DNA from 3 places in the Peribacillus sp. NPDC101480 genome. Region 3 is predicted to be linked to each of the others. Evidence: a T-box and tRNA genes for the amino acid it is inferred to sense, from the RefSeq annotation. Region 3 holds a T-box; the other regions hold tRNA genes.
What was found. The T-box of region 3 lies ahead of argS (arginine--tRNA ligase). A T-box ahead of a tRNA ligase gene usually reads a tRNA of that ligase, here a tRNA-Arg.
Positions count from the first base shown of each region.

Region 1: it has a tRNA-Arg gene. The T-box ahead of argS (arginine--tRNA ligase) is inferred to sense a tRNA for this amino acid. The anticodon was not compared.
Region 2: it has a tRNA-Arg gene. The T-box ahead of argS (arginine--tRNA ligase) is inferred to sense a tRNA for this amino acid. The anticodon was not compared.

Region 1 is NZ_JBNNSB010000003.1:127,313-130,526, forward strand. It holds gene ACQKMF_RS11855 (acyltransferase family protein) at 1-1,484, shown strand, start outside; tRNA gene ACQKMF_RS11860 (tRNA-Arg) at 1,662-1,735, opposite strand; gene ACQKMF_RS11865 (polysaccharide deacetylase family protein) at 1,963-2,811, shown strand; cobalamin riboswitch at 2,898-3,072, shown strand.
Region 2 is NZ_JBNNSB010000001.1:722,545-725,758, forward strand. It holds gene ACQKMF_RS03650 (Ger(x)C family spore germination protein) at 1-519, shown strand, start outside; gene ACQKMF_RS03655 (XTP/dITP diphosphatase) at 734-1,345, shown strand; gene ACQKMF_RS03660 (metallophosphoesterase) at 1,348-1,860, shown strand; tRNA gene ACQKMF_RS03665 (tRNA-Arg) at 2,033-2,106, shown strand; gene ACQKMF_RS03670 (hypothetical protein) at 2,298-2,498, shown strand; gene ACQKMF_RS03675 (hypothetical protein) at 2,808-3,068, opposite strand.
Region 3 is NZ_JBNNSB010000012.1:58,011-61,224, reverse strand. It holds gene argS (arginine--tRNA ligase) at 1-1,607, opposite strand, end outside; T-box leader at 1,642-1,860, opposite strand; gene ACQKMF_RS25215 (response regulator) at 1,928-2,473, opposite strand; gene ACQKMF_RS25210 (fatty acid desaturase) at 2,566-3,214, opposite strand, start outside.

The sequences.
Region 1 (3,214 bases), on a different contig from region 3:
ATAAATTAACTAAAGTTAAAACATTAATTAATACGATTTTAGGAATATTATTTGTTTCTTCTTTTATATATTCCATATATTTAACCTCTGTCAATCAGCCATGGGCTTATTTCATAACGATGACACGTGTGTGGGAATTTGCTTTAGGCAGTTTGCTCTGTATCAATTTATCATCAATTAAGGTAAATAAATATATAGCAACAGTGATAGGGTGGCTTGGATTAATCGGTTTAATTTTAACGGGAATAGTTTTCAATGTATCTGAAATGTTTCCGGGGTATATTGCCTTATGGCCAATGACCTGCGCATTATTCATTGTTTTGTCTGGTACACGCGATACAAAATATGGTGTCAAACGCTTTTTAGGTTCACCCGTAATGGTGAAGCTAGGTGGAATCGCTTTTGGAATCTACTTGTGGCATTGGGTTTTATTGGAGTTCTATCGTTATAATGTCCAAGAAACTCCAGGATTCATCGTCGGAACTCTTATTATCATTTCATCAATTGCCCTTTCTTTTTTTATGACTCGATATATAGAAGAACCAATCCGAAGCTCAAAGGACAACAAATTCTCATTCAAGAGACTCGGGATAATGGGCAGTGTGAATGTACTCTTGATTGCATCGCTTTTAATTGGAGTATATATAGATAAAAATAGGCTGGAAAATAATATAAACGATAAAAATTATCCAGGAGCGTTAGCTGTAAAAAACCCTGATGATATACCTGATCAGGAACCAATTCCATCATATTCTGAAGTCTTTGATGATTTACCACAATCGCATTTGGACGGCAGTAACCAAGGGTTGAAGGAAAGTGACTTGAAAATTGGGGAATATGGCGAAACTGAAAATTACGATGCTACAATTGCCCTGATCGGCAGTTCCCATTCAGAGCATTGGTTAGGTGCCATATTAAAAGCTACAAAAGATGATAATTATCGTGTATTGAATATGACCCGTTCAGGTACACGTTTTTCAACAGGTTATACGGATGATGATTTGAAAGGTATCTGGGTCAATAATGTTCTCGATTATCTAAAGGATGCAGATGTAGATCTTGTCATTTCTCACGCCACAGCTTCTGATACGCCCAATAATAAAATACAACAACAGATGGTTGATCAGCTGCAGTATGTTAAAGATGAATATGGTATTGAAGTGTTAGCGGTTCGTGATGATCCAAGATATAGTTTTAATGTACTGGAATCATTAGAAACACATGGAATAGAAGAAACAACAAAAAAAATGAATTCAGTAGATAATCAGAAAGACGAAAGCTTTTGGAGACAATTTGAAAAAGAGAATAAATCATTGCATAAAATTGACTTAACAGATTACTTTAAAGTGAACGGTGAATTTCAGCCCATTATTGGTAATGTTATAATTTACCGGGACAATAGGCATTTAACGAATACTTATTCTGAAAGTTTCGGACCTATTTTTGATGAAAAAATCAACGAGATAGGCTTAGATAGAAAGTAAGTATAGCTAAAGGGAGTTTTGTTTGGGTCTATTGGTTATCTGTATATAAAAAATCTGAGTTCTGTGTTTCACAGGGCTCGGATTTTTTTTATGAATTTGTTTAACCGCCCCATAAATCACAGAAAAAAACCCTGCTACTACGCGGAAGAACCGCATTGTAACAGGGTTTTTAGTTAGCGTCCCAGATAGGAATCGAACCTACGACCTACAGCTTAGGAGGCTGTCGCTCTATCCTGCTGAGCTACTGGGACATATAAAAAGTCGACGACTTATTTATTATATTTCTTATAGGCAAACTTTTCAAGCTAATAGCACATACTTATTAAAAAAAATCCTCATAAATGCTTAACAGGTCACTAAGCTCTCGTCTTTCCCTTTTTTTCATTTAATGGAATACTTTATTAATCACTAGTTTTCTGGTACTATTTTACTATAAAAAATTAGGAGAATGATAGTGGGGAAATATAGAGTATTAAGGATGGTTGCATTGCTGGGGATTTTGATTTTACCTGCATGCTCACAAGAGATTTTAGAAGGTATAGGCACAAAGACAGCTGCACCGATTGCGGAAGATGACATCGAAGTGGTCGAAGCGGCGGATAATGGGGCAGGGCAGGAATTGGAGGGCCAGATCGATACGGGAGACTGGATAACGGCCGAGCCCGCCGTCCAGCTTCCAATCTTGATGTATCACAGCATTTCTGAAGGTAATCGCCTTCGGGTTCCAAGTGAGGAATTCCGGTCACAGATGGCTTGGCTTCGGGAGAATGGCTACTATACATTATCTCCTGAAGAGGCATTCCTCGTTTTAACCGAGAATCGGATACCAAGTGAGAAGTGTGTCTGGCTTACTTTTGATGATGGCTATACAGATAACTTCACGGAGGCTTTCCCGATATTAAAAGAAAATGATATGAAAGCAACTGTCTTCATGATCGGGAAGTCCATTGATAAAGGTCATCACCTGACTGAAAATCAAATGATGGAGATGAGCAGGAATGGGATTTCGATTGAAAGCCATACTATCAACCATTTGGAGCTGAACCGCATGACGGCAGAGCAGCAAGAAGCTGAAATGGTCCAGTCTAAGAAGCTATTCGACCGTATTCTCGACCAGGACACGACAGTGCTTTCCTATCCGGTTGGCCGGTATAACGAAGAGACTCTCAGGCTGTCAGATGAAGCCGGATACAAGATGGCAGTCACTACCGAACCTGGGGGAGCTTCAAGGGAACAAGGGATGCATGCCCTGCATCGAGTTCGGATTTCACCCGGTTTATCAGTCGATGGGTTTGCGACATTGATTGAAAATGCTTCAAATCATTGAGTGTGGAAGGGTCATTTCGAACCTGTTCAGAAAAATCATATAATAATAGATTCTTACATGGTGTATAATGAAGGCAATGAAAATTATATACATATGAACGATTTGGTGTCGTAATGACTTAAAAGGGAAGCTGGTGAAATGCCAGCGCGGTCCCGCCACTGTATATGGGAGCTGACGGCTGTGTACCACTGTATGAAATATGGGAAGGTGCCGTTGACGATGACCATGAGCCAGGAGACCTGCCAAAATTCGTACACCTGTAACCTACGCGGATGGGAAGGTGTGTGGCAGACCCTAAGAAGTCCGTAATGATATTGTTGCCATACAAGTACCTTCCGTTTAACGGGAGGTGCTTTTTGTTTTGGGTGCATCTTCCGGGATTATTGGGTGAAAGAAATTAAAT
Region 2 (3,214 bases), on a different contig from region 3:
CATCATTACTCAGAGGGCGGGAAAGAAAAGAAGATACCAACGTTGAATGGCGGCTATGTTTTATCAAAACAACAATATAAAGGGTACGTAAGTAAACAAGATTTGATAGGTTTAAAATGGGTTGAAAACAAGGCGACAGTAATGTTTTTTTCCCTGAACAAACAAAAGGTAAGTGTTGAAATCATGGACCCTAAAACAAACATCATAGTATTGGAACAACAAAAGAAACCCTTATATGACTTAGAGGTTAGAGCAAATGGAATATTGAAACAAAATATAGCTAACTTGGATATGGAAAAAATCGAAAAAAAGGTAGAAACAAAAGTTAAGCATGATATTTTGAAGACATTGGAGACGGGGGAGAAAATCAATACAGACCTATTTAACATAAGTGAAAAGGCATACAGATACCATGTCAATAAGTGGGATAACAGAATTATTAATTCCTTTGATAAGACTTCAATAAATAACATAAAAGTTAATATCCATATTGAACATAGTGAAAATTACAAGCGTTAGTTTATAAGTTTCAGGTTATTTCAGATGAGGGAGTTGTGTTAGACTTAACTTATCTGGAAAATTCAGCAGCCGTTATTGATCATGAAAGGCAGCGTTGAATTCGTCCGTTTGGCACTGGAGAATAAGCGGCTTAACATATAATGAGTACAGCAAATTCTTTCTTAGACCGAAAAGAGCTCACATGCCGATAAAATGAAAAAGGGTGAAATGAAAAATGAAGACAGTAATAATTGCAACGAAAAATAAAGGGAAAGCAAAGGAGTTCGAAAGCTTATTCTCTGCTAAAGGATATGAAGTCAAAACACTTCTTGATGTACCGGATGCTCCGGATGTTGAGGAAACAGGGACGACATTTGAAGAAAATGCAATCCTGAAGGCAGAGGCCATTGCCCATCAGCTAGGCCGTTTTGTCATTGCTGATGATTCCGGATTGATTGTAGATGCATTGGAGGGCCGTCCAGGCGTATATTCTGCGCGCTATGCTGGAGAGTCCAAGAGTGATGAAGCGAACACGGAAAAAGTCCTCCGGGAACTGGAAGGCGTGCCAAAAGAGGATAGAACGGCGAGGTTTTATTGCGCATTGGCACTAGCGTCACCCAACCAGGAAACGATTACGGTATCGGGAACGATGGAAGGCTTGATTACAGAACGGCCTTCAGGAGCGAATGGATTTGGTTATGATCCCATCTTTTTTGTTGAGGAACAGGGTAAAACAAACGCAGAATTGACAAAAGAGGAAAAAAACAAAATCAGCCACCGTGCCAATGCATTGAGGGCTCTAGATGAAAAACTTGATCTATTTCTAAAAAGGGAAGAAGGAATGTGACGATGAAAGTGCTAATAATGAGTGACAGTCATGGCTTAACTCATGAAATCAGCATGATTACCGACCGTCATAAACAAGAGGTTGCAGCCATGATCCATTGCGGTGATTCAGAGTTGGAAAGAAATGACCCTCACATGTCGGGGTTCTTAGCCGTACGCGGGAATTGTGACTATGATTCGGCATATCCGAATGACATTGTGGAGAACATCGCAGGCAAGCGTTTCTTCCTTACACATGGACACCTCTATAACATAAATATGACCTTGATGAACCTATCTTATAAAAGTGAAGAGACAGGGGCGGATATTGTTTGCTTTGGTCATTCCCACGCTGCAGGCTCTGAATTGATTGACGGCAAGCTCTTCATCAACCCGGGAAGCATACGTCAGCCGCGTGGACGAAAAGAAAAAACCTATGCCATTTTGGAAATCGGAAATGACCAACTTGAAATCATCTATTATGACCTTGAAGGAAAAATCGTTGAAGAACTAAGAAATGCTTATCAAATGGAATGACTTCATGTATAATGAACAGGAAGCGTTTTTCCCCGCTTCCTGGTTATTAAAAAAAGAAAAAACTTTTTTTGAAAAAGCGTTGACTTTCTTTTGATATCCTACTATAATAAGAAGTGTCCTAAGGGAACAGTTAAGGTAATACATAAGTTTTACCGCAACTTATATCATAAACGTCTCAGTAGCTCAGCTGGATAGAGCAACGCCCTTCTAAGGCGTCGGTCGGGAGTTCGAATCTCTCCTGGGACACTACTAAAAAAAGCCAAAACCTTCAAAGGTTTTGGCTTTTTTACTTTTGGCTTAAGACAACGAGGGTAATTTAAATTTGCTATCCTTTTAACTGTTAAAGTTCGTATGACGACAAGAAGTTTTTTATTTCATATTTATCGCAGGTGGATGACCTTTTATGTCGAACTTGTTATAAATAAGGAGATGTTTAAATGAATAAAGATAGATTATTCAAGTTCATTCAAACTTCCACTCGGGGCAATTTCTTCTCAGTCGAAATAACCGAAGATGGAACAGAAGTGGTCCAATTAGCCAAGGAGTTAGAAAAAGAAGGAAGAATCAAGTTGAGGGAATGCACACGAAAAGAGCAAGGTGTTTATCTGGAAGGGATACTTAAGTTTGTGCCTAGCTAATACTTAAAGAGCTCAACGAAGGACTTATATTAGGAATTTCATATGTTCCACAAACTCAGGCATCCATGATTGGATGCCTGAGTTTGTATCTGAATTTTAAAGCAAAGTTGATTGGAGCCGGTGTGCGAGACTCCTGCGGGGAAAGCGCGTCCAAGGGAGACTCCGCAGGCGCAAAGGGCGCCGAGGAGGCTCCCGGACCGCGGAAAGCGAGTGCCTCGAGTGGAAATCAACGTTCGGATAACAAAAACCAATTATTATCGAGTTTGTCTACAAATTCAGGCATCCATAATCGGATGCCTTTTTTCTATATCAAATTCTATTTAATGTTTGGAGATTTTTTTTAATGATTTCACGGTTTTTGATTATTGCCGTATTCAATTCTTCGACGGGGGAACTTTTATCATCTCCTAAACTAAGCTGCATCCCACTTGATTGGTTTTGTATAAGTAATTCAATCGTATCGCGTAATTCTGGCAGTGATACCTTGAATTGTTCAGATAAATGTTGTATTGCCTTGTGTAAATCGGTGTTATGGATTGATGGAACAATAGCATTGTTTTCATCTTTCAATATATATCCTCCTCTAAAGCTTATTCACGCTTATATAGCATATTATTGGGGAAATTAAGCTTATTATTCAATGTGCTATACGGCATTAGTGTCATGGGGATCGTTTCGTTTAATGGATGGTGTATCGCCTGTCAGCTGTATTGTAT
Region 3 (3,214 bases):
AATGAGAGTTTCATTTGTTTCCATTCGTCTTCAACTAGAATTTTTGTATGTGCATAATACTTATTGAATGCACGCGATAAATGCAAGCTGAATTTCGCGATTTGTGATGGGTCGGCTTGTTCAAACGATTTTTGGACAATGCTCGGATATTGCTCCAGCAGCTGGATGACTGGCCACGCATATTCACCTAAAGCGTCAAAATGGATGGCCTGCTCGTTAAATTCACCTTTTTCAAGCAATGAGGAAATTCGCGCATATGTGTACTGTACATATGGACCCGTTTCTCCCTCAAAATTCATCATTTGTTCTAATGAAAAATCAATATCGTTCATGCGGTTATTTTTTAAATCGTTAAAAATTACCGCTCCGACACCGACCTGTCTTGCAACCAGTTCCTTCTGTTCAAGCGCTTGATTTTTTTCTTCAATATTGCGCTTCGCAGTTTCGATCGCCTCTGCCAATACATCCGCAAGGAGCACGACTTTCCCTTTACGAGTCGACATTTTCTTACCATCTTTTAACATCATGCCAAATGCTACGTGCTGCAAATCTTTTGACCATTCATACCCCATTTTTTCAATGACGTTAAAGAGTTGTTTAAAGTGCAGGGATTGTTCGTTCCCGACAACATAAAATGTTTTCTTCGCCTCATACTGTTTTTTACGATACATGGCGGCAGCTAAATCACGCGTGGCATAAAGTGTCGCACCATCCGTTTTCGTAATCAAACAAGGCGGCATATCTTCCAATTGCACGACATAGGCACCTTCGGATAGGGTAAGTAAGCCTTTTTCTTTTAGTTCCCCGACAACCGCATCCATTTTGTCATTGTAAAACGCTTCGCCGGCATAGGAATCAAAACGGATGCCCAATAAATCATAAATCGTCTCAAACTCTTTTAGAGACGCATCCCTGAACCATTTCCACAATGCCAGTGCTTCCTCGTCCCCATCTTCAAGCGACTTGAAGCTTGCTCGTGCTTGTTCATTCAACGATTCATCACTTTCGGCTCTATCATGGAACTTCACATAGATCTTCAATAATTCCTGAATCGGCGAAGCTTCGATTGCCTCTTTGTCGCCCCACAGCTTATATGCGACAATCAACTTGCCGAATTGCGTGCCCCAATCTCCTAAATGATTAATACGCACAGCATTGTAGCCATTTTTTTCGGCGATGTTAGCCAGTGCATTCCCTATGACCGTTGAGCGTAAGTGCCCCATGGAAAAAGGTTTGGCAATATTCGGGGAGGAATAATCAATCACGACATTTTCCTGTACAGGCTGCATCGAACCATACTGATCCTTTTCACTTAATATCGTTTGCAGCACGTTTTCCGTCACCAGCTGTTGATTGACGAAGATATTCAGATAACCACCCACAACGTTCACTTCTTGGATCAACTTACTATTTAATTGTTGGGCTATTTCAGACGCAATCACCTGAGGCGACTTTCTGAATTTTTTCGCAAGAGTAAAGCATGGAAAGGCGACATCGCCTAATTCCATCAATTTTGGCTTTTCCATTAATTTTTCTATTTCACTAGCTGGCATTTCATTGTTCAAAGCAGTTGAAATCAATTCTGCAATTGGTTTATTCATCGTCATTTTCCCTCCTAAACAAAAAAGCCCCCGCCTCTAAATAAGAGACGAGAGCATGAATTCCCGTGGTACCACTCTAGTTGCCACAAATTGTGACCACTTTCCATTGTTAACGAGGTGACTCCCCGATATTCCCTACTAAACGGTTCAAGAAATTTCTCCAAAGTGCGCTTCATTCATCCGTCCTGCATTAGGCTCCCACCATCCCTAACTCGCTTTCCATTTCAAAATGAACTACTCTCTTCATCACAGAATTTTCAATATTATAATTTAATCCATCGTACACAATTTAAAAAAACGTGTCAACAGGATTTAAGAAACAAATCCTAACCAGCCGGTAACTTCATTTTATCTTTGATGGTGGAAAAATATTTCCTTACTGTCCCAATTGTGCCGCTTTGCTGATTTGACGGCTCAATTTTTGATTGACCATCGGCTAACAAACCTAACACTCCCATTTCCCGGCCATTATTGCTGGAAGTCTCATCTATAAGTTCTGGGGAATATATTCGCTTGCCATCCATTATGCTGCGAATCGAGCAAGCTAACTCTTCACCCGGGCTATCCTTCAATAAATAACCACTTACATTAGCCTTTATTGCGAGTTGAAAATAACCAGTTCTTCGGAATGTCGTTAAAATGACCACTTTACATCCAATTGACCTTAATGCTTCTGCTGCCTCAAGTCCGCTCATTACAGGCATCTCCATATCCATGATACACACATCAGGCTGTAATTGGTGAACAAGGGCCACCGCTTCTACTCCATTACCGGCTTGCCCGACAATTTCTATATCTTCTTCAAGATTGAGTAGAGAACTTATTGCCTCTAACAGCATTTGCTGATTCTCTGCAATGACAATTCGAATCATTTTAAGTTCTCTCCTTTATCGAGTTCCTTATATGAAGCAAAGACTCCCCCAAATCCGAGGATTATTAAGGGAGTCTGGAATGATACTGAACGTTACAGTTCAGATTTCACTTGAGCGGGAACGCTTTTTTTCGTTAAATATTTTATATCTTTGAAACCGATAAAATTCTTGGATTCCTCATCCCATAAACGGAAACGGAGTGAGCGCAAGCTTGTCGCAAGAGTAATCGTTGGAACGTTCTCTAAAGGCTGCGTATTATTGTGCGCCATTTCCAATTTATAGTTAGGTACCCTTGGACTTAAATGGTGAACATGATGGTAACCGATATTACCAGTGAGGAACTGCATCAGTTTTGGAAGCTTATAAAAAGAACTTCCTTCCACTGCTGCCAATACATATTCCCACTCCTCATTTTCTTCAAAATAAGAGTCCTCAAATGTATGCTGGACGTAAAACAGCCAAATGCCGACTGAACCAGAAATCATGAAAATGGAACCTTGTACAAGAAGGAACGACTGCCAGCCTACTGCCAGGCAAAGCAATGCCGCTAAAACGACGATTAATGCATTCGTCAAATACGTATTATTTTTTTCCTTCTTTCTAGCGCCTTTACGGTTAAATCTATTTTTAAGAAGGAAAACATAAATCGGACCCAAACCAAACATAACAATTGGATTGCGGTAAAAACGATAGGCAAAACGAAGTTTAAACGGTGCAGCCAAATACTCATCGACCGTTAGG